One region of the Pantoea sp. SGAir0180 genome, then DNA from elsewhere that is predicted to be linked to it. Evidence: predicted binding sites of a transcription regulator. Region 1 holds the regulator's gene; each other region holds the start of a gene.

The links. Region 1 encodes sigma-54, which starts transcription at its own class of promoters, with help from an activator protein. Its sites were predicted from a motif close to GTTGGCACANNTTTCGCTNT; they were not measured.
Positions count from the first base shown of each region.
Region 2: the regulator sigma-54 is predicted to act here: its motif matches at 917-936, upstream of glnA (glutamate--ammonia ligase).
Region 3: the regulator sigma-54 is predicted to act here: its motif matches at 5,827-5,846, upstream of C1N58_RS19625 (gamma carbonic anhydrase family protein).
Region 4: the regulator sigma-54 is predicted to act here: its motif matches at 5,858-5,877, upstream of glnK (P-II family nitrogen regulator).

Region 1 covers NZ_CP028071.1:3,321,500-3,329,303, forward strand. Annotated here, with positions in the region: gene kdsC (3-deoxy-manno-octulosonate-8-phosphatase KdsC) at 1-453, shown strand, start outside; gene lptC (LPS export ABC transporter periplasmic protein LptC) at 450-1,031, shown strand; gene lptA (lipopolysaccharide ABC transporter substrate-binding protein LptA) at 1,000-1,554, shown strand; gene lptB (LPS export ABC transporter ATP-binding protein) at 1,560-2,285, shown strand; gene rpoN (RNA polymerase factor sigma-54) at 2,334-3,770, shown strand; gene hpf (ribosome hibernation promoting factor) at 3,789-4,076, shown strand; gene ptsN (PTS IIA-like nitrogen regulatory protein PtsN) at 4,229-4,708, shown strand; gene rapZ (RNase adapter RapZ) at 4,758-5,612, shown strand; gene npr (PTS phosphocarrier protein NPr) at 5,609-5,881, shown strand; gene mtgA (monofunctional biosynthetic peptidoglycan transglycosylase) at 5,884-6,603, opposite strand; gene arcB (aerobic respiration two-component sensor histidine kinase ArcB) at 7,477-7,804, opposite strand, start outside.
Region 2 covers NZ_CP028071.1:3,814,608-3,822,411, reverse strand. Annotated here, with positions in the region: gene typA (ribosome-dependent GTPase TypA) at 1-644, opposite strand, end outside; gene glnA (glutamate--ammonia ligase) at 1,077-2,486, shown strand; gene glnL (nitrogen regulation protein NR(II)) at 2,681-3,730, shown strand; gene glnG (nitrogen regulation protein NR(I)) at 3,738-5,147, shown strand; gene hemN (oxygen-independent coproporphyrinogen III oxidase) at 5,184-6,557, opposite strand; gene yihI (Der GTPase-activating protein YihI) at 6,793-7,311, opposite strand.
Region 3 covers NZ_CP028071.1:4,168,004-4,175,807, forward strand. Annotated here, with positions in the region: gene fmt (methionyl-tRNA formyltransferase) at 1-582, opposite strand, end outside; gene def (peptide deformylase) at 603-1,115, opposite strand; gene dprA (DNA-protecting protein DprA) at 1,233-2,357, shown strand; gene smg (DUF494 family protein Smg) at 2,329-2,802, shown strand; gene C1N58_RS19605 (DNA topoisomerase family protein) at 2,826-3,371, shown strand; gene tsaC (L-threonylcarbamoyladenylate synthase type 1 TsaC) at 3,381-3,953, shown strand; gene aroE (shikimate dehydrogenase) at 3,957-4,775, shown strand; gene C1N58_RS19620 (DUF1488 family protein) at 4,772-5,029, shown strand; gene C1N58_RS19625 (gamma carbonic anhydrase family protein) at 4,984-5,550, opposite strand; rRNA gene C1N58_RS19630 (16S ribosomal RNA) at 6,041-7,580, shown strand; tRNA gene C1N58_RS19635 (tRNA-Glu) at 7,744-7,804, shown strand, end outside.
Region 4 covers NZ_CP028071.1:2,725,484-2,733,287, reverse strand. Annotated here, with positions in the region: gene queC (7-cyano-7-deazaguanine synthase QueC) at 1-387, opposite strand, end outside; gene C1N58_RS13010 (PLP-dependent cysteine synthase family protein) at 496-1,530, opposite strand; gene C1N58_RS13005 (Lrp/AsnC family transcriptional regulator) at 1,648-2,109, shown strand; gene C1N58_RS13000 (SmdA family multidrug ABC transporter permease/ATP-binding protein) at 2,134-3,903, shown strand; gene C1N58_RS12995 (SmdB family multidrug efflux ABC transporter permease/ATP-binding protein) at 3,896-5,671, shown strand; gene glnK (P-II family nitrogen regulator) at 5,929-6,267, shown strand; gene amtB (ammonium transporter AmtB) at 6,301-7,587, shown strand; gene tesB (acyl-CoA thioesterase II) at 7,636-7,804, opposite strand, start outside.

The DNA.
Region 1 (7,804 bases):
GATGGCCTGATCTACATGGGTAACAGTGGAGAAGAACTGAAAACCTTTAATGTGCGCGACGGTTACGGCATTCGTTGCCTGCTGACCTCGGACATTGAAGTGGCTATTATTACCGGCCGCACGGCCCGGTTACTGGAAGACCGCTGCAAAACGCTGGGGATTCGCCATCTTTATCAGGGGCAATCAGATAAGCTTTTGGCCTATCGCGAACTTCTGGATACACTGTCGCTCTCTGACGAGCAGGTGGCTTATATTGGTGACGATCTGATCGACTGGCCAGTTATGGCAAAAGTAGGGCTCAGCGTAGCGGTGGCCGATGCGCACCCGCTGCTGTTAGCACGAGCGCGTTACGTCACACGTATCGCCGGTGGGCGCGGCGCAGTGCGTGAACTGTGCGATCTCATTTTGATGGCGCAAAATAAATTTGAGGATGCCAAAGGGCAATCAGTATGAGTAAAAGCAGGCGTTGGATAACGTTGGGGCTGGCCTTGATTGCGCTGGTGCTCATTGGCTGGAATTTCACTAACCGGGACAGCGACGATGGCGCACCGGTAATGAATAATGATCAAACGCCAACCTACACCAGTGCCAATTCGCATACCGTAGTTTACAACCCTCAGGGTGGCCTGGCTTATAAGCTGATCTCGGACAAAGTTACGTATTTCGAAAATACGGGAACCAGCTGGTTTGATAATCCGGTCATGACAACCTACGACGAGAATAAAATGCCGACCTGGACGGTACGTTCAGATAAAGCAAAGCTCACTAAAGATCGTATGCTGTATTTATATGGTCATGTTGAGCTGAATGCGCTGGCGCCAGATTCTGAACTGGAGCGCATCAAAACGGATAACGCTCAGGTCAATCTTGTCACTCAGGACGTCGCCTCGGACGATCAGGTGACGTTATATGGCCGCAGTTTTAACTCTACCGGCATGAAAATGCGTGGAAATTTACGGACAAAGCAAGCCGAGTTACTCGAAAAGGTCAAAACCTCTTATGAAATTCAAAATGAACAAAAACAGCATTAAGTTTTTACTGGCCAGCCTGCTGCTTGCAGCCAGCCTGCCGGCGCTGGCGCTGACCGGTGACTCGGACAAACCCGTTAATATCGACTCTGAAAATCAGTCGCTGGACCTGCAAGGCAACGTCGCGACCTTTACCGGTAATGTGGTCGTAACTCAGGGGTCGATCAAGATTACGGCAGATAAAGTCGTGGTGACCCGTCCGGGCGGCGACAGCAAAAAAACTATCGTTGATGCCTACGGCAATCCGGCGACCTTCTATCAGATGCAGGACAACGGTAAACCGGTACAGGGACACGCGTCCAAACTGCATTACGAGCTTGCTAATGACTTTGTTGAGCTGACGGGCAATGCGTACATTGAGCAGTTGGACAGCAATATTAAAGGCGACCGCATTACTTACCTGGTCAAAGAGCAAAAAATGCAGGCTTACAGCCAGGGCCAGAGCAAGCGCGTGACCACAGTTCTGGTGCCGTCGCAGTTGCAGGACAAGCCCGCGTCAACCAATAGCGAAAAAAAGAGTAACTGATCACTATGGCCACATTAATCGCAGAGAACCTGGCGAAGGCGTACAAAGGCCGTCGCGTGGTTGAAGACGTCAGTCTGCAGGTAAAATCCGGTGAAATCGTCGGCCTGCTCGGCCCAAACGGTGCCGGTAAAACCACCACCTTCTATATGGTGGTCGGGATTGTTCCGCGCGATGCGGGCCGCATTGTCATCGACGATGAAGACATCAGTATTCTGCCGCTCCACGCGCGTGCGCGTCGCGGTATCGGCTACCTGCCCCAGGAAGCGTCAATCTTCCGGCGTCTGAGCGTTTACGACAACCTGATGGCCGTGCTGCAAATTCGTGATGATTTAACCGAAGAACAGCGACAGGATCGGGCGAATGAGCTCATGGATGAGTTCCATATTGCACATCTGCGCGACAATATGGGACAGTCACTGTCGGGCGGTGAACGTCGCCGTGTGGAAATTGCCCGTGCGCTGGCCGCAAATCCCAAATTCATTCTGCTGGATGAGCCTTTTGCCGGTGTTGACCCGATTTCCGTTATTGATATCAAAAAGATTATTGAACATCTGCGCGACAGTGGGCTTGGCGTGTTAATCACTGACCACAACGTGCGTGAAACGCTGGCGGTCTGTGAACGGGCCTATATTGTCAGCCAGGGCAACCTGATTGCTCACGGTACGCCGAATGAAGTCCTTGCAGATGAGCAGGTTAAACGTGTTTATTTGGGTGAAGAGTTCAGACTCTGATAAGGTGTCGTTAATACTGATGGTTACCCGGGAATATTCATCCTGTCTATGAAGCAAGGTTTACAACTCCGGCTCAGCCAGCAACTGGCGATGACCCCACAACTGCAACAGGCGATACGTCTGTTGCAGCTTTCTACGCTTGAACTTCAGCAAGAGCTACAGCTGGCCCTGGAAAGTAATCCCCTGCTTGAACAGACTGAACAGCATGAAGAAATAGACGCAAAAGAGTATCAGGAAGGCGAAGCGGGACTTGATACGCGTGAAGCGCTGGAACAAAAGGATATGCCCGAAGAGCTGCCGCTCGACGCGACCTGGGATGAAATCTATACCGCGGGAACGCCATCAGGAACCGGTACGGACTATCAGGATGACGAACTGCCCATCTACCAGGGCGAAACCACCCAGTCGCTGCAAGATTATCTGATGTGGCAGGTTGAGCTGACGCCGTTTAGCGATACCGATCGGGCGATCGCGACGTCTATCGTCGATGCCATTGACGATACGGGTTACCTTACCGTTTCGCTTGAAGACATTCTCGACAGTATCGGCGACGATGAGCTGGAAATGGACGAAGTTGAGGCCGTTTTAAAGCGCATTCAACATTTTGATCCGATCGGCGTAGGTGCACGTGATTTGCGTGATTGCCTGCTGGTACAGTTGTCGCAGTATGCGCCTGAAACGCCAACGCTCTCTGAAGCCCGCCTGATCGTCAGCCATCATCTTGATCTGCTGGCCAACCATGATTTCCGCAGCCTGATGCGCGTCACGCGTTTAAAGGAAGACGTACTGAAAGAGGCAATGCTGCTGATTCAGTCGCTCGATCCACGTCCGGGCCAGTCGATCAATACTGGCGAGCCTGAATACGTTATTCCTGATGTGCTGGTCCGTAAAGTTGCGACGCGCTGGACGGTAGAACTTAATACCGACAGTCTGCCGCGGCTTAAAATCAACCAGCACTATGCCGCCATGGGCGGTGCTGCGCGTAATGACAGTGACAGTCAGTTTATCCGCAGTAATTTGCAGGAGGCGCGCTGGCTGATCAAAAGTCTGGAAAGTCGCAATGAGACGCTGTTAAAAGTCTCACGCTGCATTGTTGAACAGCAACAGGCCTTTTTTGAGCAGGGCGAAGAGTTTATGCGTCCGATGGTGCTGGCCGATATTGCCCAGGCGGTGGATATGCATGAATCCACGATTTCCCGCGTCACCACGCAAAAATATCTTCACAGCCCGCGTGGCATTTTTGAACTGAAGTATTTTTTCTCCAGTCATGTTAATACTGAAGGAGGAGGCGAAGCCTCATCTACTGCGATACGGGCACTGGTAAAAAAATTAATCTCGGCGGAAAATCCCGCTAAGCCCTTGAGTGACAGTAAACTGACCTCCATGTTATCTGATCAAGGGATCATAGTGGCACGTCGTACCGTTGCAAAATATCGAGAGTCTTTGTCCATACCGCCTTCAAACCAACGTAAGCAGTTGGTTTAACAGAGAGAAGGAAGACCTATGCAGCTGAACCTTACCGGGCAAAATGTTGAAATCACCGAGCCACTGCGTGAATTCGTCACGGCGAAATTTTCCAAACTGGAACACTACTTTGATCATATCAACCAGGTATATGTTGTCCTGAACGTTGAGAAGGTGACACAGGTTGCTGATGCCACATTGCACGTGAACGGGGGCGAGCTGCACGCCACATCGGAAGCGGAAGATATGTATGCGGCAATTGACGGACTGATTGACAAGCTGGCCCGTCAACTGACCAAATATAAAGACAAGTTAAAAAAACACTAACCTTCACGCTGGCAGGCGCGCCGGGCGCGCAGAGCTGAAAGGATGGGGCGGATTAACCGCCCCGTTTTGTCATCTGTGCCAGCGCCATGATTCCGCTACGTGATTACCGCGTACCGGTTTACTGGCTAAGTGAACTCGCAAGTGAAACGAAAATGAACAATGATTTAACACTGGAACTGAGCACAGTGCTTTCGCCAGACTGCACCCGCAGCAGCGTACACTGCCAAAGCAAAAAACGGGCGCTGGAAATTATCAGTGAACTGGCCGCTAAGCAGCTCAACCTGCCGCATCAAACGCTGTTTGAAGCGATACTGACCCGCGAGCGCATGGGAAGTACCGGTATTGGCAACGGTATTGCTATTCCGCATGGCAAGCTGGAGGAGGATACGTTACGTGCCGTCGGTGTCTTTATCAGCCTTGAGCAACCCATCGCATTTGATGCCGTGGATAATCAGCCTGTCGATCTCCTTTTTGCGCTCCTCGTGCCCGCGGACCAGTGTAAAACTCACTTACATACACTGTCGTTAGTCGCCAAACGGCTGGCGGATAAAACGGTTTGCCGCCGTCTGCGTGCTGCGCAGAGCGATGAAGAGCTGTATGCCATCATTACCGAAGAACAAACAGAGCAATAAAGCGCGTGATTTACCGGCGTGAGCCGGCTTTAAAACGGGAGAGAAGGTCATGGTGCTGATGATCGTCAGCGGTCGGTCAGGCTCAGGAAAATCAGTGGCGCTGCGCGCGCTGGAAGACATGGGTTTTTACTGCGTGGATAACCTGCCGGTCGTGTTGTTGCCTCAGCTGGCAGAATCACTGGTTGAGCGCAATATCTCAGCGGCGGTGAGTATCGATGTGCGTAACATGCCTGAGTCGCCTGAAATTTTTGAAACCGCGCTCAATAATCTGCCTTCCGGATTCTCGCCCCAGTTGCTGTTTCTTGATGCCGACCGCAATACGCTGATCCGCCGTTACAGTGATACGCGTCGCCTCCATCCCCTGTCCAGCAAAAATCTGTCGCTGGAAAGCGCGATTGATGAAGAGAGTGACTTGCTCGAGCCGCTGCGCTCGCGTGCCGATTTGATCATTGATACGTCAGAGATGTCGGTGCATGAACTGGCTGAGATGTTGCGTACCCGTTTACTGGGTAAACGCGAGCGGGAGCTGACTATGGTGTTTGAGTCGTTTGGCTTCAAACATGGTATTCCCATTGATGCGGACTACGTCTTTGACGTGCGTTTCCTGCCCAATCCACACTGGGATCCCAAACTGCGCCCGATGACGGGGCTGGATCGTCCCGTCGCGGCTTTTCTGGATCGTCATACCGAAGTCCATAACTTCATTTATCAGACACGCAGTTATCTGGAACTCTGGCTGCCCATGCTGGAAACGAACAACCGCAGCTATCTCACCGTGGCGATTGGTTGCACCGGTGGCAAACACCGCTCGGTGTATATTGCAGAACAGCTCGCTGATTATTTCCGCTCCCGGGGTAAAAATGTACAGTCCCGTCATCGCACACTGGAAAAACGTAAATCATGACCGTTAAGCAAACCGTGGAAATCAGAAACAAGCTGGGCATGCATGCACGCCCCGCCATGAAGCTGTTTGAACTGGTGCAAAGTTTCGATGCCGAAGTGCTGTTACGCAACGAGGCCGGCACAGAAGCCGAAGCCAGCAGCGTTATCGCGTTGCTGATGCTGGATTCCGCCAAGGGCGGCCATATTGAGATCGAAGCCAGCGGCCCCCAGGAAACTGACGCGCTGGCCGCCGTCATTGAACTCTTCGAAGCCGGTTTCGACGAAGAGTAACGTCAGTCCAGATGATTGCGCTGCAGGAAGCCCTCTCCTCCCAGTTGGCGCATCTGTCGGAGTATCCATTGCTGGCGCTGGCGCACATAGCCTGACGGCGCGTCGGCACGAAAGCGCAGCGGGTTAGGTAAAACGGCCGCCAGTAACGCCGCTTCTGACATGGTTAAGCGACTGGCAGGCTTGTTGAAAAAACGCCGGGACGCCGCCTCAACACCAAAGGTCCCTTTACCAAACTCCGCGATATTCAGGTAAACCGTTAAGATACGGCGTTTAGTCCAAACGGTTTCCAGGCCGACCGTCAGACCCGCTTCCAGTCCTTTACGCATCCAGCTACGTCCATCCCACAAAAACAGATTTTTAGCCGTTTGCTGTGACAGCGTTGACGCACCGCGCATCCGGTTATCATCGCTGTCCAGTACAGACTGAATGGCTGCCACATCAAAGCCCCAGTGGTGAGGAAAGTTTTGATCTTCCGACGCGATAACGGCCAGCCTTATCCAGGGCGACATCGCCTGTGTCCCCACCCAATCCGAATGTGAGACATAGCTGAAATCGCCACGCAACCAGGCACCGATTTGGCGTTCAGCCATCACGGCAGAGAAAGGCACCGGGAGAAAGGAAAAAAGTAAAATACCTGCCAGCCACAGCCCTGCCCAAATCAGCAGAATGCGCAGCACAATGCGCTTTACACCCTGCCAAAGCTTCCCTTTATGCTTACTCATACAATCGTCTCATCATTATGTCGTTTTTTAATTAATTTCAGGTGTAATCACCCCTGATGATAAAAAGCGTTCCTGAAAAATTCGCCGTCCGGGCCTGTCACCTTTATGATATGGCAAAGAAAATGCATCTGCGATGCAACAATAGTATGAATGAGTTCAATAAGTTCCCTTAAAAAGGAATCGGTTCCATTTACGAAGTCTCACACCATTCCTTGCAGGGCGATGAGACTAATTCGTGATAATTGCAGCCATCAATGTTTCATAAAACTTATATTTTATTTCGGGCGCGCCTGAACACAGGTTGCAGCAATGCGGCAGGCATTAACGTACTTATGGCATTTCTTCACCGCAATACATGTTTTTTTATTAATACATTTCCCCAAACATTACAAACTTTTCTATTGGTAAAACCTTTTAAGCGCCAGGGCGGATGACGTTTTCCGAAACGTTTTGGACCTTCCTGACCCGATCCTTTCATTATTCTTTATTATCATAAGCTTATAGCCAATTTAGTTCGCATCAGTGACGAATCATTTGTGTTAAGAGGCTTAACACAGGCTTTGTTAACAAATTTGGGTTAAACCCGTACAAAAAACAGAACTTTTGTTCAAAAAACAATCAATGCAACGGTAAAATTGATTCCTTTCTTGACTATGTTGGCAAATTAATGTTTCCTGTATTTAAACGCTGTTCAACATCACAAATTTTAATGAATCTTGTCACAAGCTAATTCGAATTTGATAAGGTGTTGCATGTGTTAACCAATACCCGTTGTTGCCGTGAAAAACACTAAGCATAGCAGCAGCGACTTTTTCCCTGGTGTTGGCGCAGTATTAGCGCACCCCGGCCTCGGCTGGGGTCATTTTTTTTGGATCACCGCTGTTTCTCAGCCACCCACTCGCGCAATATCTGCACATCGTGCCGCCATTCACGCTTCAGCTCTTCCACCCATTCGCCCACGTTATCCCACCAGGCCGGTAATTCTGGGCTTTGAATTTGTTTCGCGATCTGTTGAAGATGCTGTAAGCCAACGGACCCTGCGGCACCTTTGATTTTGTGGCCCTCTTCAGCAATGCCTTTTTCGTCGCGTGCCATCAGGTTGGAGTCCAGTACCTCCAGGTAGCCCGGCATCATCTGTTCGAAGATGGTCAGGCTTTGCGTAATCAGACCGGGTCCCACCAGTTCCAGATACTGTTCAAGC
Region 2 (7,804 bases), 490 kb from region 1:
TTGTAGTCCAGCTGAGAGATTTGCATCTGCAGCGGCGCTTCGACTTCAACCTGTGGAGGTGAAACGTGGTCAACGATTGCCTGATACAGCGGGGTCATATCGTCAGCCATGTCGGTGTGATCCAGACCGGCAATACCATTCAGCGCAGAGGCGAAAATGATAGGGAAATCGAGCTGCTCGTCCGTTGCATCCAGGTTAACGAACAGGTCAAACACCTGATCAACAACCCAGTCAGGACGTGCGCCAGGGCGGTCAACTTTGTTGATAACCACAATCGGCTTCAAACCATGCGCGAACGCTTTTTTGGTAACGAAGCGGGTTTGCGGCATAGGGCCATCCATCGCATCTACAACCAACAGTACCGAATCCACCATAGACATTACGCGTTCAACTTCACCACCGAAGTCGGCGTGTCCTGGGGTATCAACGATGTTGATACGGTAGTCGTTCCATTTAATGGCGGTATTTTTTGCGAGGATGGTAATCCCACGCTCTTTCTCCAAATCATTGGAGTCCATCACGCGCTCGGTGGCTTCAGTACGGGCATCAAAAGTACCAGACTGTTGCAGCAGTTTATCAACCAGGGTGGTCTTTCCATGGTCAACGTGCGCGATGATGGCGATGTTACGCAAATTTTCGATCACAGCTTTTTTGCCTCAGGCATTAGAAATAACGCGGTATTGTACACGGATTAAGCGGGAGACTGAACACGATCACACTTTTCACTGAAAGTTTATTGCATTGTCGCAAAATCGCACTAATAGCCGTGCAAAAATTGCACTGCAATGATGTTTTGCACCACAATGGTGCTCATTTTCAACGCCAATGCACATAAAAAGTGCAGTGCATCTATCATGGTGCACGTCTTTTATGACAAAAAGGTGCATGACAGCGCGATTTTGTGCAAAGAAATAAAGTTGGCACAGAATTCGCTTTGTATTATCCAGATGAAAACGACGTAAGACAACGGTTGCAGAGCTGGTCGGGATCAGACTGAGGTATGGCTGACACATGTCGCACATTTCCTCACCCGGTTCTCACCATGTAGACAATGACCATTTCCAGGAGAGTTGAGTATGTCCGCTGAACACGTTCTCTCGATGATGAACGAGCACGAAGTTAAGTTTGTTGACCTGCGTTTTACCGATACCAAAGGTAAAGAACAGCACGTTACTATTCCGGCTCACCAGGTTAACGCTGACTTCTTCGAAGAAGGCAAAATGTTCGATGGCTCTTCCATCGGCGGCTGGAAAGGCATTAACGAATCAGACATGGTACTGATGCCGGATGCAACCACGGCAGTTATGGATCCGTTCTTTGAAGATTCAACACTGATCATTCGCTGTGACATCCTTGAGCCTGGCACCATGCAAGGCTATGACCGCGATCCACGCTCTATCGCAAAGCGCGCTGAAGACTATCTGCGTTCTTCAGGCATCGCTGATACCGTTCTGTTTGGACCCGAGCCAGAATTCTTCCTGTTCGACGATATCCGTTTCGGTTCGTCAACCTCTGGTTCACACGTCGCTATCGATGATATCGAAGCGGCCTGGAACACCGGCAAAGAATACGAAGGCGGTAACAAAGGTCACCGTCCAGGTCTGAAAGGCGGCTACTTCCCGGTTCCACCGGTCGATTCATCACAGGACATCCGTTCTGCTATGTGTCTGACAATGGAGCAAATGGGTCTGGTTGTTGAAGCTCATCACCACGAAGTTGCGACAGCGGGCCAGAACGAAGTGGCAACCCGCTTCAATACCATGACCAAAAAAGCTGACGAAATTCAGATCTACAAATATGTTGTGCACAACGTGGCGCACGCTTACGGCAAAACGGCAACCTTTATGCCGAAGCCAATGTTTGGTGACAACGGTTCAGGTATGCACTGCCACATGTCTCTGTCTAAAGGCGGACAAAACCTGTTCTCTGGTGACAAATACGGCGGCCTGTCTGAAACCGCGCTGTTCTACATCGGCGGTATCATCAAGCACGCAAAAGCAATCAACGCCCTGGCCAACCCAACCACCAACTCTTACAAGCGTCTGGTTCCGGGTTATGAAGCACCGGTTATGCTGGCTTACTCTGCCCGTAACCGTTCTGCATCAATCCGTATCCCGGTTGTTGCCAGCCCGAAAGCACGTCGTATTGAAGCGCGCTTCCCGGACCCAGCGGCTAACCCGTACCTGGCGTTTACTGCACTGCTGATGGCTGGCCTGGATGGCATCATCAACAAAATCCATCCTGGTGATGCGATGGATAAAAACCTGTATGACCTGCCACCGGAAGAAGAAGCTGAGATTCCAAAAGTTGCAGGTTCACTGGAAGAAGCGCTGAATGCACTGAACGAAGACCGCGAGTTCCTGACCCGTGGCGGCGTCTTCACTGACGACGCGATCGATGCTTACATCGAGCTGCGTAAATCAGAGAACGACCGTGTGCGCATGACGCCACACCCGGTTGAGTTCGAACTGTACTACAGCGTCTAATTTCAGAGTCAGCAAAATGGGTGCCGCATTGAAAGATTGCAATTGCGGCACGCTTAACCTGAAACGTTTTTTTGTTGCCGTGGAAACTTTAGCCCATCTTCGGATGGGCTTTTTTCTCCGCGAATTCATCGTTCATTCGCTTTAATTCCGGCTTAAAGACTACAATGCACTAAATTAGTGCAGAGGAACGCTGTATGGCAACTGCCTCCCTGCCCGACGCCGGGCAGATTCTCAATACCTTAATCAACAGTATTTTGTTGGTGGATACCGATTTGGCGATCCATTATGCCAACCCGGCGGCACAGCAATTACTGGCGCAAAGCTCACGTAAATTGTTCGGCACGCCGTTACCTGAATTAACCGGCTACTTTTCGCTGAATGTCGAGGTCATGCGCGAGAGTCTTGAGGCGGGCCAGGGCTTTACTGACAGCGAAGTTACTCTGGTCGTGGATGGCCGGGCGCACATTATGTCGCTCACGGCACAGCGCCTGCCTGATGGGTTGATTCTGCTGGAAATGGCACCGATGGATAATCAGCGTCGCCTGAGTCAGGAACAGCTGCAGCATGCTCAGCAGGTGGCCGCACGCGATCTGGTCCGCGGGCTGGCCCATGAGATTAAAAACCCGCTAGGTGGATTGCGCGGCGCGGCGCAGCTTTTGTCACGCGCCCTGCCGGACCCTGCCCTGAATGAATATACCAAAGTCATTATTGAACAGGCAGACCGCCTGCGAAATCTGGTTGATCGCTTACTGGGGCCGCAACAGCCCGGTATGCATATTACCCAGAGTATTCATCAGGTAGCGGAACGTGTCGTTAACCTGGTTTCGATGGAGCTGCCAGAAAACGTATCGCTGGTTCGCGATTACGATCCCAGCCTGCCGGAATTACCGCACGATCCCGATCAGATTGAGCAGGTTTTGCTGAACGTCGTGCGCAATGCGCTGCAGGCGTTAGGCGAAGACGGCGGCACAATCGTGATTCGAACCCGTACAGCCTTCCAGTTAACACTGCATGGCACACGTTATCGTCTGGTTGCCCGCATTGATATCGAAGATGACGGCCCCGGTATTCCAGCCCAGCTACAGGATACGCTGTTCTATCCAATGGTAAGCGGACGGGAAGGCGGTACCGGCTTAGGCCTTTCTATTGCCCGTAGCCTGATTGATCAGCATTCGGGAAAAATTGAGTTCAACAGTTGGCCGGGTCATACCGAGTTTTCGGTTTACCTGCCTATTCGCCAGTGAGGTTTCTATGCAACGAGGGATAGTCTGGATCGTCGATGACGATAGCTCCATCCGCTGGGTGCTTGAACGCGCGCTCACTGGAGCCGGTTTAAGCTGTGCCACTTTTGACAGCGCGAACGACGTGCTCAATGCACTCGCAACAAAAACCCCGGACGTTTTATTGTCTGATATCCGTATGCCGGGTATGGACGGGCTGGCTCTGCTAAAACAAATCAAACAGCGCCATCCCATGCTTCCGGTTATCATCATGACAGCGCATTCCGACCTGGATGCCGCGGTAAGCGCCTATCAGCAAGGCGCGTTCGATTACCTGCCCAAACCGTTCGATATCGACGAAGCGGTCGCGCTGGTTGAACGTGCCATCAGTCACTATCAGGAGCAACAGCAGCCACGTAATCAACCGGTAAGCGGCCCCACCACCGATATTATCGGTGAAGCGCCCGCCATGCAGGACGTGTTCCGTATTATTGGCCGTCTCTCCCGTTCGTCGATTAGCGTGCTGATCAACGGGGAATCGGGTACAGGTAAAGAGTTGGTAGCGCACGCACTGCACCGCCACAGTCCTCGCAGTAAAGCGCCGTTTATTGCCCTCAACATGGCGGCGATCCCTAAGGATTTAATTGAGTCGGAACTGTTTGGCCATGAAAAAGGGGCCTTTACCGGTGCGAATCAGATTCGTCAGGGACGTTTTGAACAGGCCGACGGCGGGACGCTGTTTTTAGATGAAATTGGTGATATGCCGCTGGATGTTCAGACGCGCCTGCTGCGCGTACTGGCAGACGGGCAGTTTTACCGCGTCGGTGGCTATGCACCGGTCAAAGTGGACGTGCGCATCATTGCCGCTACGCACCAGAACCTTGAACTGCGGGTACAGGAAGGCAAGTTCCGTGAAGACTTGTTTCACCGCCTGAATGTCATCCGCGTGCATTTGCCGCCGCTGCGTGAGCGTCGTGAAGATATTCCCCGTCTGGCCCGTTATTTCCTGCAGGTGGCCGCACGCGAGCTTGGTGTGGAAGCCAAGATCCTGCATGCGGAGACCGAGACCGCACTGACCCGTTTGCACTGGTCGGGTAACGTGCGTCAGCTGGAGAATACCTGCCGTTGGTTAACGGTGATGGCCGCCGGTCAGGAAGTGCTGATTCAGGATTTACCACCGGAGTTATTCGAATCCAGTACGCCGGAAAGCCCCACGCAGTCGCTTCCCGACAGCTGGGCAACCCTGCTGGCACAATGGGCCGATCGTGCCTTGCGTTCCGGTCATCAAAACCTGCTGTCAGAAGCACAGCCGGAAATGGAACGCACGCTTCTGACGACTGCACTGCGCCACACGCAGGGTCACAAACAGGAAGCCGCGCGTTTGCTGGGTTGGGGAAGGAATACGCTGACGCGTAAGCTGAAAGAGCTGGGCATGGAATAAGCCATTCCGCCGGAACAGCCAGTGCTGTTCCGGCGGTTAAATCACACGCGAATAAAGCTGTGGTTGCGTCTTTTGTCGCAGATAAGCATCAAAACACATACAAATATGGCGAATCAGCAGTCGTCCTGTTCCTGTCACCTTCAGGCCTGTCGCGTTTTGCACCACCAGCCCATCCGCAATCAGCGGTTTTAACCGCGCCAGCTCTTCGGCAAAATAGCTGTCGAAGGTGATATTCCACTGCGTTTCTGTCGCGCTGAAATCGAGCGCAAAGTTGCAGATAAGCGTTTTGATCACATCGCGGCGCAGGCAATCGTCCTGACTGAGCGTGAATCCCCGCCATAAGGCATGGCCCTGTTTTTCAACCTGTCTGTACCAGTCATTCAGGCTTTTCTGGTTTTGCGCGTAGCGATCGCCGATCATGCTAATGGCGGAGACGCCCAGACCGAGTAAATCGCAGTCGCTCTGGGTGGTATAACCCTGAAAATTGCGGTGCAGGTTCCCCTCGCGCTGAGCCACCGCCAGCTCGTCCTGCGGTTTAGCAAAGTGGTCCATACCGATGAACTGGTAGCCATGCCGGGTCAGCGTTGTAATGCTCTGCTGCAGGATGGCCAGCTTCTGTTGCGCCGAGGGCAGTTCATTTTCTTTAATTTTTCGCTGTGCGGCAAAGAGTGACGGAAGATGCGCATAGTTAAAAACGCTCAGCCGATCGGGATCCAGCGCGATAACCCGCTGCAGTGTAAAAGCAAAGCTTTCCGGCGTTTGCAGCGGCAGACCGTAAATCAGGTCGATGCTGGTTGAACGAAACCCCTGCTCACGTGCCCGTGCCATCAGGGCAAAAATCACGTCCTCATCCTGCACCCGATTAACTCGTTCCTGCACCGCCTTGTTAAAGTCCTGTACGCCCATGCTCAGGCGATTAAAACCGCACGTCCGGAGATGATCGATCATCTCCAGTTCAATTTCACGCGGATCGACCTCGATCGACATCTCCGCGTCATCCTCGAAGGTGAAATGCTGTTTCAGCAGCGCCACCAGCCGGCTAACCTGCTGCTTATTCAAAAATGTTGGCGTGCCGCCGCCCCAGTGCAGTTGAGTGACGCGACGATCACGAAACAGTGGCGCGCGGGCGACAATCTCCCGTTCCAGCGCGTTCAGATAGCGGTCGGCTTTATGTAAGTGACGCGTGACAACCTTATTGCAGCCACAGAAATAGCACAGGCGATGACAGAACGGGATATGAACATAGAGCGACAGCGCGCGTTGCGGATAACGTTCAGTGGCACGGTGAAAATCAGCGTCTGTAAAGGTCTCGCTGAACGCTAGCGCGGTGGGATAAGAGGTATAGCGCGGACCCGCCGCATTGTATTTTTCAATTAATGCCTGGTCCCAGTCGATTTGTGTCGCTGACATGCTGACTCCTTCCGTTTACCTCGCTGTGGGAAAGGCCGCGATGCAGAAGGAAAGAGAGGAGTGCGGGAGGAAACCCGCCGTAAACGCTGCTTCAGACGCGACAGTCGTTGTAGTTTAAACAATAACCACAGGAGATAACATGTCATCAAAAGCACGAAAATTGATCCAGGCCAAAACATTGTCGTTTACCTGTTAATCCAGGCATGCGCATTTACGCATGCCGATCAAAGACGGCTTAATTCCCTTTAAGCAGGCGGTACATATCTTCTTCCGCCTCCGGATCGTCTTCCTCGTCCATCGCGATGCCGAGCTGTTCCATCAGTTCATCAATGCGATCCAGCGTGACATCAAGCCAGCCCTGATCCTCAGATGACAGCGTTTCGCCTTTCTCAAGGCGGTCCAGTAGCGCATCAAGACGCTCGCTGTTCTCTAACTGCGCCAGTTCTTCTTCCGGTGTCAGCACCACTTTCTGCTTCGCCGGTTTTGCCGTCACTTTTTTGGTTTTTGCGGGTGCAGCGTTGTCGTCAACGATTAACGACACCGGCTTTTTACTGCCGATACGCGGATCTTTTGCCGGGGCCGCTTGCTTACCGTTGCTGCTCTGCGCTTGCGGGTTAGCACGGCTGCCTGACGCATGGCCACGATGCTTTTTATCGCGTTTACGATCGCGCGCTTCGTTATTGATCTCTTCACGCGATTTACGTTTTGCTTTGGCGACAGGCTTGCCCTTCGTCGCGCTTGCAGGTTGCTTCATAATCTTGGGTTCCGGTGTTTTTTATTCAGTATAGAATTGCGGCGAAATCTAGCAGAAACCAGACAAAGAAAAAAGGCGACAGCTCAAGCTGTCGCCTTATTTCATACCTTCGGCAGAAGGAATCATGTTTCAAATCCGTTTCGGCTCACAACATCCCGGTTAATCCTGCGCCTGCTCAACTCCGGAGCTCATCCTTTTCCTTTTCTGGTCCGCAATCCCTGACCATTTCCTTTCCTGTCGCTCTTCGTTATCCCAACGTTCCTGAGCGCATCATCCTGATGAATGCTGTCCTGCATTGCTGAATAATGTAGACCAATTGGTAAAAGGCTCAAGTAATACTTGTATGGTGTTTGAGCGAAAAACCTGTACTTTAGTATAATGCACTGAATTTTAATCATTTATTTTTTTAATTTTTTAATTAAAAAGCGACATAACCTGCAAGATTTATGGCAAATGTCTTACAGGGAGCCCTGAACAATGGTATTGAGCACTT
Region 3 (7,804 bases), 850 kb from region 1:
CGGCTGGGCGTTGCCCTCACGCAATTGCGACAAGGTTGTCAGTAGCCCTTCTGGTCCGAGGCTGGCCAGCTTGTCGTATAATGAAGCACTGGTGTCTTCAGCAGTAATAGGGCAGGCCAGTTTTACCAGCATATCACCGGTATCCAGCCCGACATCCATTTGCATGATGGTGACACCGGTTTCCTGATCACCTGCCCAAAGCGCGCGCTGAATAGGCGCCGCGCCGCGCCAGCGTGGCAGCAACGAACCATGTACGTTGATGCAGCCCAGACGTGGCATCTCTAGCACGGCTTTCGGCAGGATAAGGCCATAAGCCACCACGACCATGACATCGGCCTGCAAATCGGCAACCAACTGTTGGTTTTCCGCAGGGCGCAACGATTTGGGCTGAAAAACCGGAATGTCGTGGGCAAGAGCCAGCGCTTTTACCGGGCTCGCGGTCAACTTATTGCCGCGCCCGGCAGGGCGGTCTGGTTGGGTAAAAACGCCAACGACCTTATGCTCAGATGCGAGCAACGCGTCAAGGTGACGCGCCGCGAAGTCTGGTGTGCCAGCAAAGATTATATTAAGCGGGGCAGACACGTTTATCCCTTTTTCAGATCTCAAGAGGCCTGGGCGTTTTGCCGCGCCAGTTTTTCTAACTTTGTCTTGATTCGCTGACGCTTTAAAGGCGACAGATAATCGATAAACAGTTTGCCATCCAGATGATCAATTTCATGCTGAATACAGATAGCCAGCAGGTCACCGGTTTCCAGTTCAAACGGCTTACCTTCGCGATCTAACGCTCGCACTTTTACCCGCTCTGCACGAGGCACAAAGGCGCGTTGCTCAGGAATGGACAGGCAACCTTCTTCGATACCTGTTTCACCACTTTTTTCCAGAAGCTCGGGATTGATCAATACCAGTCGCTCGTCCCGGTTCTCAGAGACATCAATCACAATGATGCGCTGATGAATATCCACCTGCGTAGCGGCAAGGCCGATACCTTCTTCGGAATACATGGTTTCGAACATATCATCAACGATACGCTGAACTTCTGCGTTAACTTCTTTGACTGGCGCGGCGATCTTGCGCAGGCGCTCGTCAGGAAAATGTAACACCTGTAAAACTGACATAAATATCCAGATCTATATTCTAAAAGGAAAAGATTACTGCCTCATATTGTAGACTTTTTAGTACCTGATTGACAGCATTCTGCGGAGGGATGCGACGGTTATCAGGAGGCCGTGACGATGGAAAAAAGGGCGCGATTACTGCGGCTGGCCGCGATACCCGGCCTGACGGGCCGACGCTGGCTGAACGCGGCGCAGCAACTGTGCGCAGGTCAGGATATTGATGTGATATTAAGCCAAAAGGGCTTCGAGACAGCGCAACATCATTATGCCCATCAGAAAACCACGGACTGGCTGGCAACCGTTAACACTTGGCTGGCACAGTGTTCAACGCATCACCTGATTACGGCGCTGGATGCGCATTACCCCGCTCAACTCCTTGAAACGGCCTGTTTCCCTCCGCTCTTATATGTAAACGGTGATCCAACCGTATTATCTTCACCTCAACTGGCGGTGGTAGGCAGCCGTCTGTGTTCGCCCTCAGGCCGTTACTGGTGCGACTGGTTCACCCAACAACTGGCATTGAGCGGTTTGACCATAACCAGTGGGCTGGCTATCGGGATTGATGGCGTGGCACACCGTGCCGCATTAAATGTGCAGGGTAAAACCGTGGCCGTACTGGGGAGTGGACTGGCCCATCTGTATCCCAAAAAACACACTGCGCTGGCGCAGGAGATTGTTATGCAGGGAGGCGCCGTGATCTCGGAGTTTCCGCTTACTGCCGCGCCACTGGCGCATCAGTTTCCGCGCAGAAACCGTATTATCAGTGGGTTAAGTCAGGGTGTTCTCGTCATTGAAGCGTCATTAAAAAGTGGTTCATTAGTCACAGCCCGTTATGCATTAGAGCAGAATCGCAATGTTTATGCCTTACCGGGTGCGCTGGGTAACAGCGGCAGTGAGGGGACAAACTGGCTGATCCAACAAGGTGCCATGTTGGTGGCACATCCTAATAACATTGTCGAAGATTTACGCGCTATGCTTAACTGGTTACCTGTTAACCCGTCAGATGAAATTTATTCTGATGCCAGTGACGATGCTCCATTGCCATTTGCCGAGCTGTTGGCTAACGTAGGTGATGAGGTTACACCTGTTGACGTTGTCGCTGAACGTGCCGGCCAACCTGTGCCAGTTATTACAGCTCAATTGCTGGAACTGGAGTTAGCAGGATGGATCGCAGCTGTACCCGGCGGCTATGTCCGATTGAGGAGGGCATGCCATGTTCGACGTACTCATGTACTTGTTTGAGACCTATATCCACAACGAAACAGAAATGGGTGTTGATCAGGACAGATTGACAGATGACTTGACGGATGCCGGTTTCCACCGCGAAGATATTTATAATGCGTTGAACTGGTTAGAGAAATTGGCGGACTATCAGGAAGGACTGGTCGCACCAATTTTGCTGGCAAATGATCCGCTCTCTATGCGCATCTATACCGATGAAGAGAGCAAGCGTTTAGATGCCGAAAGCCGCGGTTTCCTGCTGTTCCTGGAGCAAATCCAGGTACTGAGTCTGGAAACACGAGAAATGGTCATTGAACGTGTCATGGCGCTTGATACGCTGGATTTCGATCTTGAGGATCTTAAATGGGTGGTGCTGATGGTGCTGTTTAACATCCCTGGATGTGAAAACGCGTATCAGCAGATGGAAGAACTGCTATTCGACGTCAACGAAGGTATGCTGCATTAAATTTTTACTAATGCATGACTGTTATGAGTAAAACCGCACTCTTTACTGTGCGTAAACAGGATCCCTGCCCCGCATGCGGGGCAGAACTTGTTATACGTTCAGGAAAGCATGGCCCATTTTTGGGCTGTGCAAATTACCCTGCCTGTGACTATATCAAGCCTTTGGGAAACCAGGCTGATGGGCATGTCGTCAAAGTTCTGGAAGGCCACGTTTGCCCACAATGCGGGGCAGATAAAGTATTGCGCCAGGGCCGGTTTGGCATGTTTATTGGCTGTAGCGACTATCCCGCGTGTGATTACACCGAAACCATCGATAAACCGGATGAAACCACGATCGACTGTCCGCAGTGCCAGCAGGGTAAGCTGGTACAACGCCGCTCGCGTTTTGGTAAAACGTTTCATGCCTGCGAACGCTATCCAGCCTGTCAGTTTGCCGTGAACCTGACGCCAGTGGCGGGGCGCTGTCCGCATTGTGAATTTCCGCTTTTAGTCGAGAAAAAGACGGCGCAGGGCATCCGGCTTTTCTGCGCCAGTAAAAGTTGTGGCAAAGCTATTATTCAAGAGACATAAGACATAACCATGTTAAATCAACCCGTTGCCGGCTCATTGCAGGATTGTGTAAGCCATCTTAACCAGCATGCTGTGATTGCCTATCCCACCGAAGCGGTATTCGGCTTAGGCTGTGATCCCGATAATGAATCTGCGGTCATGGCACTGCTGGCATTAAAAAAACGGCCAGTAGAGAAAGGCTTGATCCTGATAGCTGCCGACTATGATCAGCTTAAACCTTACGTATCAGATGAGGCCTTAACCACGGAGCAGCGTGAACGTATGTTTGCCTGTTGGCCAGGCCCGGTCACCTTTGTCGTGCCTGCTTCTCCGGTTACCCCGCGCTGGTTAACCGGGCAATTTGATTCACTGGCCATCCGCGTTAGCGATCATCCGGATGTTCAGGCGCTGTGCCGGGCGTTTGGAAAACCTTTGGTATCGACCAGCGCTAATCTTTCCGGTCAGCCACCGTGCCGTTCAGTCGAAGAGGTCAAATTGCAGTTTGGCACCGCGTTTCCTGTATTGAATGGAAAGACAGGAGGAAGGCTCAATCCTTCTGAGATTCGCGATGTCATCAGCGGCAATTTGATACGCCAGGGTTAATATATGGCAAATTTTGCAGTTTTTGGTCATCCCATTAGTCACAGCAAATCGCCGCACATTCATCAGGCGTTTGCGCGACAGACAGGAATCTCTCTTCAGTATGATCGTATTGATGCGCCTGTTGATGCTTTTCCTGAGACTCTCCGCACTTTTTTCCACGACGGCGGGGCGGGTGCGAACATTACGCTGCCTTTTAAACAGCAGGCGTGGGCATTTGCCGACCAGTTGACCGAGCGCGCTGCGCTGTCAGGGGCTGTGAACACGCTAAAGCTGTGTGATGATGGCCAAATTCTTGGCGACAATACGGATGGTATTGGGCTGCTCAGCGATCTTCAGCGCCTTGGGATGATTAAGCCCGACAGCCATCTTCTGCTGGTGGGGGCAGGTGGGGCCGCTCGGGGCGTCATTCTCCCTCTGCTTTCAATGGGAGCAACGATCACGGTCGTGAACCGAACGGCGTTGAATGCGCAGACTCTGGCCGCAGAGTTTGCCCATCGCGGAGCGATTAATGCGTGCTCGTTTGACGCGCTTGTGGATAGACATTTCGACCTTGTCATTAATGCCACATCAAGTGGTATTCAGGGAGAAGTACCGCCGTTGCCGCCTTCATTAGTTCATGCTGAGCTACGTTGCTACGATATGTTCTATCAGAGTGGTTTAACGCCTTTCCTGCGCTGGTGTCAGCAGCACGGTTCATCTCATCTTGCTGACGGGCTGGGGATGCTGGTGGGTCAGGCCGCGCATGCCTTTCATCTATGGCACGGGGTGATGCCCGAAATCGCACCGGTCATCGCCTCATTAAAAGCCGGGATGCAGTCATGAACCAGGCGATACAGTTTCCTGATCGGGAAAGCCTGAATACAGAATTAAGGGCCGTTTGTTTCCCTGTTCTGGTAAACGGGATGGGCTTAACCTGCGCTATCAGTGTTGAGGCGCTTAATGAACAGTTCGGTGAGGGAGAAGCGATGACGCTGTTTCGCCATCATCGCTGGGATTTGGAAGATCAGGCCGAAGACTGCATTCGAAACGATCAGGTCGATAATGAAGGATGGGTCTGGCTGTCTCCGGCCAGATAGTCGTTCTTCCAGTTAACATAGTTGCTGGCTGAGTAAAGTAGACCTTCAATTTCTTTTTCATTCAGCGGCCGGATTTGTTTGACCGGGCTCCCGACATACAGATAGCCACTTTCCAGTCGTTTGCCGGGGGGAACCAGGCTCCCGGCACCAATCATAACGTCGTCTTCAACAATGACGCCATCCAGTACGATTGAGCCCATTCCAACCAGTACGCGATTGCCTATCGTGCAGCCATGCAGCATCGCTTTATGCCCAACCGTTACGTCTTCCCCAATTATCAGAGGAAAACCGGCGGGGTTGGCCTCTGATTTATGCGTGACATGCAGGACGCTGCCATCCTGAATATTGGTTCGGGCACCAATATGCACCTGGTTCACATCGCCACGAATAGCGACTAAAGGCCAGATACCTACATCATCTTCCATAATGACGTCACCCGCTACCACGCTGGTGGGATCAACCATGACGCGCAGACCCAATTTTGGGAAAAGATGTTTGTAAGGGCGTAACGCTACAGTCATTTTGTTCTCCTTTTACTGAGTTTACTGGCAGCCTGATGCGATTCTGACCAACTGGCAAGGGGATTTTGTGCCGGATCGTTGGTGATCTAATCAATATGAATGTTTTCTCGGCAGTCAGTAAAAAGATCCAAAAAAAGGGTTGTGCAATTCATTCGGATCCCTATAATGCGCCTCCATCGACACGGCACAACGGCTTACGGAATGCGGTGTTGAGAGGGTCAGGCAACTGAGCCGCCGGAGAAAAACTTCTGAAAAAGAGGTTGACTCTGAAGGAGGAAAGCGTAATATACGCCACCTCGCAACAGACGGTTAACCCGCTGGTTGCACTGCTCTTTAACAATTTATCAGACAATCTGTGTGGGCACTCGCAGGATTGATATCCGCGTCTCCGGACGCAAAAAATATCAAGTCTTAAGAGTGAACACGTAGTGAAATTCATTACGACGTTTTCCTTGAGCATCGCTGCACTGGTTGCAGCAAATCAAACTTTAAATTGAAGAGTTTGATCATGGCTCAGATTGAACGCTGGCGGCAGGCCTAACACATGCAAGTCGGACGGTAGCACAGGGGAGCTTGCTCCTCGGGTGACGAGTGGCGGACGGGTGAGTAATGTCTGGGAAACTGCCCGATGGAGGGGGATAACTACTGGAAACGGTAGCTAATACCGCATAACGTCGCAAGACCAAAGTGGGGGACCTCCGGGCCTCACACCATCGGATGTGCCCAGATGGGATTAGCTTGTAGGCGGGGTAACGGCCCACCTAGGCGACGATCCCTAGCTGGTCTGAGAGGATGACCAGCCACACTGGAACTGAGACACGGTCCAGACTCCTACGGGAGGCAGCAGTGGGGAATATTGCACAATGGGCGCAAGCCTGATGCAGCCATGCCGCGTGTATGAAGAAGGCCTTCGGGTTGTAAAGTACTTTCAGCGGGGAGGAAGGTGGTGAGGTTAATAACCTCAGCAATTGACGTTACCCGCAGAAGAAGCACCGGCTAACTCCGTGCCAGCAGCCGCGGTAATACGGAGGGTGCAAGCGTTAATCAGAATTACTGGGCGTAAAGCGCACGCAGGCGGTCTGTTAAGTCAGATGTGAAATCCCGGGCTTAACCTGGGAACTGCATTTGAAACTGGCAGGCTTGAGTCTCGTAGAGGGGGGTAGAATTCCAGGTGTAGCGGTGAAATGCGTAGAGATCTGGAGGAATACCGGTGGCGAAGGCGGCCCCTGGACGAAGACTGACGCTCAGGTGCGAAAGCGTGGGGAGCAAACAGGATTAGATACCCTGGTAGTCCACGCCGTAAACGATGTCGACTTGGAGGTTGTTCCCTTGAGGAGTGGCTTCCGGAGCTAACGCGTTAAGTCGACCGCCTGGGGAGTACGGCCGCAAGGTTAAAACTCAAATGAATTGACGGGGGCCCGCACAAGCGGTGGAGCATGTGGTTTAATTCGATGCAACGCGAAGAACCTTACCTACTCTTGACATCCAGCGAACTTTCCAGAGATGGATTGGTGCCTTCGGGAACGCTGAGACAGGTGCTGCATGGCTGTCGTCAGCTCGTGTTGTGAAATGTTGGGTTAAGTCCCGCAACGAGCGCAACCCTTATCCTTTGTTGCCAGCGATTCGGTCGGGAACTCAAAGGAGACTGCCGGTGATAAACCGGAGGAAGGTGGGGATGACGTCAAGTCATCATGGCCCTTACGAGTAGGGCTACACACGTGCTACAATGGCGCATACAAAGAGAAGCGACCTCGCGAGAGCAAGCGGACCTCATAAAGTGCGTCGTAGTCCGGATCGGAGTCTGCAACTCGACTCCGTGAAGTCGGAATCGCTAGTAATCGTGGATCAGAATGCCACGGTGAATACGTTCCCGGGCCTTGTACACACCGCCCGTCACACCATGGGAGTGGGTTGCAAAAGAAGTAGGTAGCTTAACCTTCGGGAGGGCGCTTACCACTTTGTGATTCATGACTGGGGTGAAGTCGTAACAAGGTAACCGTAGGGGAACCTGCGGTTGGATCACCTCCTTACCTGAAGATACCTTCGTGCGCAGTGCTCACACAGATTGTCTGATAGAAAAGTAATGAGCAAAGCGTCTACGCGTTGGGGTGCGGTAACAATAACTATTGTCGCCTGATTATCTAATCTCACCTTCACGTGAAATAACCCGTGTCTGTTGCACAAGGATTTCACGTCCCCTTCGTCTAGAGGCCCAGGACATCGCCCTTTCACGGCGGTAACAGGGGTTCGAATC
Region 4 (7,804 bases), 600 kb from region 1:
CGAGAAGTCGGTCTCGCAAACGCCTGTGATGACAGCTTCCGCTTCAACCTGATAGGCATAAACTGATGCCAGGGTCAGAAACAGGATATTGCGGCCGGGGACAAAGGTGCTGGGCAGGCCGGTTGCAGTCGGGTCATACGATGGCACCGGGATGCTGTCACGCGTCAGGCTGCTCACCGCCAGCGCATTCAGCATCGTCACATCCAGCACTTTATGAGCACGGGCACCCAGCTTCAGGGCCAGGTCGCGGGCAACGTCAATCTCTTCACGATGACGCTGACCGTAATCAAAGGTCACACAGTGCACTTCATCATAACGTTGCAAAGCCTGAACCAGACAGGTGGTGGAGTCTTGCCCACCGCTAAACACCACAACAGCGCGTTTCATGAGATATCCCAGTTTAAACATTTGCGCTTATGGTAATACCTGAGTGCGCCGCTGAACAGCTGCAGGCGGCGATCACATCAGGTTATATCTGCCTGGCGGGGTGAAATATTATTCCAGTTCGCGCTGCCAGGGCGTGATATCACCAATATGTTGTGCGACCCAGTCAGGCTGGTAGTAAGTGTCAGGATAGCGCTCGCCGCTGTCGCACAGCAGGGTAACCAGTGAACCCTGTTGGTTATTGTCGCGCAGGCGTTTGGCCACCTGCATCATGCCCCAGAAGTTTGTGCCGGTAGACGGGCCCGGTTTACGCCCCAGCAGGGTTTCCAGCTTAAGCATGGCGGCAATCGAGGCTGCATCCGGGACTTTGATCATTTCATCAATAACGTCGGGCATAAACGACGGTTCCACGCGCGGACGTCCAATGCCTTCAATCATGCTGCCGCGCTGACCGGTGAGCAAGGCATCACGGTTTCGCCAGTAGTCGTAAAACACGGAATGCTCCGGATCAACAACCAGCAAACGGGTATCGCATCCCTGATAGCGAATGTAGCGGCCAAGCGTGGCGGAGGTCCCACCGGTTCCCGCACTCATAATCAGCGTATGAGGAACAGGAAAAGGCTCATTCGCCATCTGGCGGAAAATACTCTCGGCAATGTTGTTATTGCCGCGCCAGTCAGTTGCCCGCTCTGCATAGGTGAACTGATCCATGAAGTGGCCATTCAGTTCCCGCGCCAGCCGTTCTGATTCGGCATAAAGCTGACAGGGATCGCTCACAAAATGACACTGTCCACCATAGAACGTGATTTGTTCGATTTTACGTCGGGCCGTACTGGCTGGCATCACGGCGATAAAGGGCAGGCCCAGCAGGCGGGCAAAATACGCCTCTGAGACGGCGGTGCTGCCCGATGACGCTTCAATCACGGGCGTACCCTGTTTGATCCAGCCATTAGCGAGAGCATAAAGAAACAATGACCGCGCCAGACGGTGTTTCAGGCTACCGCTGGGATGCGTACTTTCGTCTTTCAGATAGAACCCGATTCCCGGGAAATCGGGCAATGCAAAGCGGATCAGATGCGTATCCGCAGAGCGTTGAAAGTCAGCATTGATTTCGTTTATCGCGTGGCGTATCCAGCATGAAGACATAAGGGTTATTTCCGACCGGGTGAAAGCCCCCTATTTTAAGGCACGTGCAGGAAAAAGAGCTTGCAGCTTTTGCAGTAAGATCGGCGTAATGGAGAAAAAATTTCTACCGGAGTGCGCATGTTAGATAAAATCGACCTTAAACTGCTGGCGATGCTGCAGCAGGATTGCACAGTTTCGCTCCAGGTACTGGCGGATGCGGTTAACCTCACCACCACGCCCTGCTGGAAGCGCCTGAAAAAGCTGGAAGAAGATGGCTTCATCCGCGCACGCGTTGCCCTACTTGATAATGAAAAACTCGGCCTGTCACTTACCGCCTTTATGTTTGTGAAAACCACCCAGCACAGCAAAGACTGGTATCAGGAATTTGTGTCGGTAGTGCAAAGCATGCCTGAAGTGATGGGCTTCTATCGCATGGCCGGGGAGTATGATTATCTGCTGCGTATTCAGGTTGCCGACATGAAAAGTTATGATGCCTTCTATAAGCGTTTAGTTAATGGTGTAACAGGCCTGATCGATGTGACCTCCAGCTTTGCGATGGAAGAGATCAAATACACTACAGCCCTGCCGGTTGCCCCCTGATTACCTGAGATTGAGAGCTGCCTTGTGCGATTATTCAGCCAGTTAAGTTGGTATTTTATCCGTGAGTGGCGGCGTTATCTGGGCGCCGTCACTTTATTAATCATCATTGCCGTACTGCAACTTCTGCCGCCGTGGGTGATTGGCGTGGTGGTTGACGGCGTAACGCATCACAGCATGAGCGCCAGCCGCATTATGATGTGGATTGGGGTGATGCTGCTGACTGCCGTCGTGGTTTATCTGCTGCGTTATGTCTGGCGCGTGCTGTTGTTTGGCGCGTCCTATCAACTCGCCGTCGAATTACGCGAGGACTTTTACCGTCAGCTCAGCCGACAGCAGCCCGCCTTTTACCTGCGCCATCGCACCGGCGATCTCATTGCCCGTGCCACGAACGATGTGGATCGCGTGGTTTTTGCTGCCGGGGAAGGCGTGCTCACGCTGGTGGATTCGCTGGTGATGGGATGTGTTGTGCTGATTGCCATGAGTACCCAAATCAGCTGGCAGTTAACGCTGATTTCGCTTATTCCAATGCCGTTTATGGCACTGGTAATTCACCGCTATGGCGAGCAACTCCATAACCGTTTCAAACTGGCTCAGGCCGCCTTTTCCAGCCTGAACGATCAAACGCAGGAGAGCCTGACCAGTATCCGTATGATCAAAGCATTTGGACTTGAGCAGCATCAGTCCCAGCAGTTTGCCGATATTGCACGCGATACCGGCGAAAAAAATCTGCGCGTCGCCCGGGTGGATGCGCGTTTCGATCCCACCATCTATATTGCCATTGGTTTTGCCAACCTGCTGGCGATAGGCGGCGGAAGCTGGCTGGTGTGGCACGGAGACATGACGCTGGGCCAGCTCACCAGCTTTGTAATGTATCTTGGCCTGATGATTTGGCCGATGCTGGCGCTGGCATGGATGTTTAACATCGTTGAACGAGGCAGCGCAGCCTGGAGCCGCATCCGCGCATTATTATCCGAAGCGCCAGTGGTGGAAGACGGTGATCACACCTTGCCTGAGCCAGCGGGAACGCTGCAGGTGGCTATCCGCGAATTTCATTATCCCGCCAGTGCCGGTGCGGTATTAAGCAATGTCACGTTCCAGTTAAAACCGGGCGATATGCTGGGGCTGTGTGGCCCGACCGGCAGTGGTAAAACCACGTTACTGAGTCTGATTCAGCGTCATTTCGACATTCAGCAAGGTGATATTCGCTACCATGCCATCCCGCTGCCGTCGCTGCGTCTGGACAGCTGGCGCAGTCGCCTGGCCGTGGTGAGCCAAACTCCGTTCCTGTTCTCGGACAGTGTGGCCCGCAATATTGCGTTGGGTAAGCCCAACGCTACGCAGGACGAGATTGAGCAGGCGGCGAAAATGGCCTGCGTGCACGAGGATATTCTGCGTCTGCCGCAGGGCTATGAAACCGAGGTGGGCGAGCGCGGCGTCATGCTGTCGGGTGGTCAAAAACAACGTATTTCCATCGCCCGTGCCTTGCTGATGAATGCGGAAATTCTGGTGCTTGATGATGCACTCTCGGCGGTTGATGGTCGCACTGAACACGACATCCTGCATAATCTGCGGCAGTGGGGCAAAGGGCGAACGATCATTATCAGTGCGCATCGTTTGTCGGCGCTGACAGAGGCCAGCGAAATTCTGGTGCTGCAAAAAGGCACGGTGGCACAGCGTGGCGATCATGCCGGGCTGGCGAATATGCCTGGCTGGTATCGCGATATGTACCGTTACCAACAGCTGGAAGCGGCACTGGACGACGCTGAGAGGGAAGAAGAGGTGGCACATGGCTAAATCACAACGTATGTGGCCAACGCTCAAACGCCTGCTCAGTTATGGCAGCCCGTGGCGCAAGTCATTGTCTTTGGCCGTGTTGATGCTGTGGATTGCGGCCGCGGCAGAAGTGACCGGTCCGGTTCTGGTGAGCTATTTTATTGATAATCTGGTCGCAAAGCATCAGATGCCGTGGGGCACGGTGGCGGGACTGGTCGTAAGTTTTATCCTGTTGCAGCTTCTGGCTGCCGCTTTGCATTACTGGCAGGCCTTACTGTTTAACCGGGCCGCCATTGGCGTGGTACAGCGCCTGCGCACCGACGCCATGAATGCGGCACTGCGCCAGCCGCTCGGCGCCTTTGATACGCAGCCGGTCGGGCAAATTATTTCCCGGGTCACGAATGATACCGAAGTTGTTCGGGATCTGTACGTCACGGTGGTGGCAACGGTGCTGCGTAGCGCCGCGCTGGTCGGTGCCATGATGGTGGCGATGTTTAGTCTGGACTGGCGCATGGCGCTGGTGGCGATGTTAATTTTCCCGATGGTGCTCATTGTGATGCTGATTTATCAGCGCTACAGCACGCCGATAGCCCGTCGTGTACGCAGCTACCTGGCAGACATTAATAATGGCTTCAATGAAGTCATCAGCGGAATGAGCGTGATACAACAGTTTCGCCAGCAGGCGCGCTTTGGTGAACGCATGCTGGAGGCCAGCCGTTCACATTATCTGGCGCGCATGGAAACGCTCAGGCTGGATGGTTTCCTGCTACGGCCGCTGCTGAGCCTGTTCTCCGCGCTGATACTCTGCGGATTGCTGTTGCTGTTCAGCTTTTCGGTGCCGGGTGTGTTTGAAGTTGGGGTACTTTACGCCTTTATTACCTATCTGGGGCGCCTCAATGAACCGCTGATCGAACTGACCACCCAGCAGTCGATGCTGCAACAGGCGGTCGTGGCGGGCGAACGTATTTTTGAACTCATGGATGCGCCACAGCAGCATTACGGTCATGACGATCGGCCTCTGCAATCGGGACGCATTACGCTGGAGAACCTGAGCTTTGCCTACCGGGACGATCGTGAGGTGCTGAGTAATATTGATCTCGACGTGCCTTCGCGGGGCTTTGTCGCCCTGGTGGGACATACCGGCAGCGGCAAGAGCACACTGGCAAATTTGCTGATGGGCTATTACCCCGCCACGCGCGGCGAGGTGCGCCTGGACGATCGTCCGCTTAACCAGTATTCCCATGAGGCACTGCGTCGCGGTATCGCGATGGTACAGCAGGATCCGGTGGTGCTGGCCGACACGCTGTTAGCGAATGTACGGCTGGGTCGGGATATCAGTGAAGAGGCGGTCTGGTCGATACTTGAACAGGTACAGATGGCCCCGCTGGCGCGCGCCTTGCCTGACGGTATCCATACCCGACTGGGAGAGCAGGGTAATAATCTCTCGGTAGGGCAGAAACAGTTACTGGCCCTGGCTCGGGTGCTGGTGCAACTGCCGCAGATTTTAATACTGGATGAAGCTACCGCGAATATTGACTCCGGCACGGAGCAGGCGATCCAACACACGCTGCGCACCTTACGTCAATATACGACCCTGGTAGTGATTGCTCACCGCCTTTCCACTATCACCGAGGCCGATACGATTCTGGTTTTGCACCGTGGCCGCGTTGTCGAGCAGGGGAATCATCAGCAGCTGCTGGCCTTGCAGGGCCGTTACTGGCAAATGTACCAGCTGCAGCAGGCAGGTGATCGGCTCGAATCGGATGAGGTGCTGACCAGTGCCGGATGATCTGCACCTTTTTTGCGCATTTTTTCCTTGTTGACCCGTTTGGATGCACGTCTTTGTGCTTAACAGCACCAAAAGCGTGCATCCGCTTCGCTTAGCCATCCCATCACTGCGTCCTGCTTATTTATTCTGCGTTTCCTAACCCTGATTCTATCGCAGCCTGGAAAGTGATTGTGCCCATTAATTATATCTGGCACAGGCTTTGCTTAACTCTCTCCGTGTCCATGAGACCGACCTATTTTAATCCTTAAGGAGAGGCTATGAAGCTGGTTACCGTTGTGATTAAGCCGTTCAAGCTGGAAGATGTGCGAGAAGCATTGTCTTCAATTGGTATTCAGGGACTGACCGTCTCCGAAGTTAAAGGTTTTGGGCGTCAGAAAGGACATGCTGAACTCTATCGCGGGGCGGAATACAGCGTAAATTTTCTGCCGAAAGTAAAAATTGATATCGCCATTGCCGATGACCAACTGGACGAAGTAGTGGACGTAATCAGTAAAGCGGCTTACACCGGAAAAATTGGCGACGGCAAGATTTTCGTTGCTGAACTGCAGCGCGTGATTCGCATACGTACCGGCGAAACCGACGAAGCCGCACTGTAAACAAGACTCAGTAATGTGATGGGATGGAAAAAAATGAATAAAATGCTGACCAAGTTGGGCCTGACCAGCCTGGCACTGTTACCGTCGCTGGCGATGGCGGCACCTGCCGTAGCGGACAAAGCCGACAACGCCTTTATGATGATTTGCACCGCACTGGTGCTGTTTATGTCAATTCCTGGGATTGCACTGTTTTACGGCGGCCTGATCCGCAGTAAAAATGTGCTGTCGATGCTCACACAGGTTGCGGTGACCTTCTCGCTGGTGTGTGTGCTGTGGGTGGTTTATGGCTACTCACTGGCCTTCAGCGAAGGCAATGCCTTCTTTGGCAGCTTCAACTGGGCCATGCTGAAAAACATTGCACTGACCGCCGTCATGGGCACCTTTTATCAATATATTCACGTCGCGTTCCAGGCATCCTTTGCCTGTATCACGGTCGGTCTGGTCGTCGGTGCGCTGGCGGAACGTATCCGTTTCTCCGCGGTGCTGATTTTTGTCGGTGTCTGGCTGACCCTGGCTTATCTTCCCATTGCGCATATGGTCTGGGCGGGCGGCTTACTGGCTCAGGATGGCGCACTGGACTTCGCGGGCGGCACGGTGGTGCACATTAACGCTGCGGTAGCCGGTCTGGTTGGTGCTTACCTGGTGGGCAAACGTGCCGGTTTTGGCAAAGAAGCATTCAAACCACACAACCTGCCGATGGTGTTCACCGGTACTGCGATTCTGTATGTTGGCTGGTTTGGTTTTAACGCCGGTTCAGCTTCCGCTGCGAATGAAATTGCTGCTCTGGCCTTCCTGAATACCGTGGTTGCGACGGCGGGTGCGGTGCTGGCCTGGACCTTTGGCGAGTGGGCGCTGCGTGGTAAACCGTCTTTGTTAGGTGCCTGTTCTGGCTTTATTGCTGGTCTGGTTGCCATCACGCCGGCTTGTGGTTATGTCGGTGTCGGCGGCGCGCTGATCATCGGTATCGTGGGTGGTCTGGCAGGTATCTGGGGCGTGACAACGCTGAAAAAATGGCTGCGCGTTGACGATCCCTGCGATGTGTTCGGTGTCCACGGTGTCTGTGGCATCATCGGTTGTATCCTGACCGGCGTGTTTGCTTCATCTTCACTGGGCGGCGTGGGTTATGCGCCTGGCGTGACCATGGGCCATCAGGTTGCGATTCAGTTGCTGAGCGTGGGCGTTACCATTGTCTGGTCTGCCGTCGTTGCCTTTATTGGCTTTAAACTGGCCGATATGATCGTCGGTCTGCGTGTACCGGAAGAGCAGGAGCGCGAAGGTCTGGACGTCAACAGCCATGGCGAGAACGCTTACAACCAGTAACTTGTCAGTCTGAATAAATAAAAAGGGGCGATGATTCGCCCCTTTTTGCTATTCGCTGCGCTGACGCATAACGCCTTCCTGCACGGTAGACGCGACCAGCTCACCCTGTTGATTGTAAAACTCCCCGCGAACAAAGCCGCGTGCACCCGATGCTGAGGTGCTTTCAACGCTGTAAAGCAGCCAGTCATTAAAGTTCAGTGGCCGATGGAACCACATA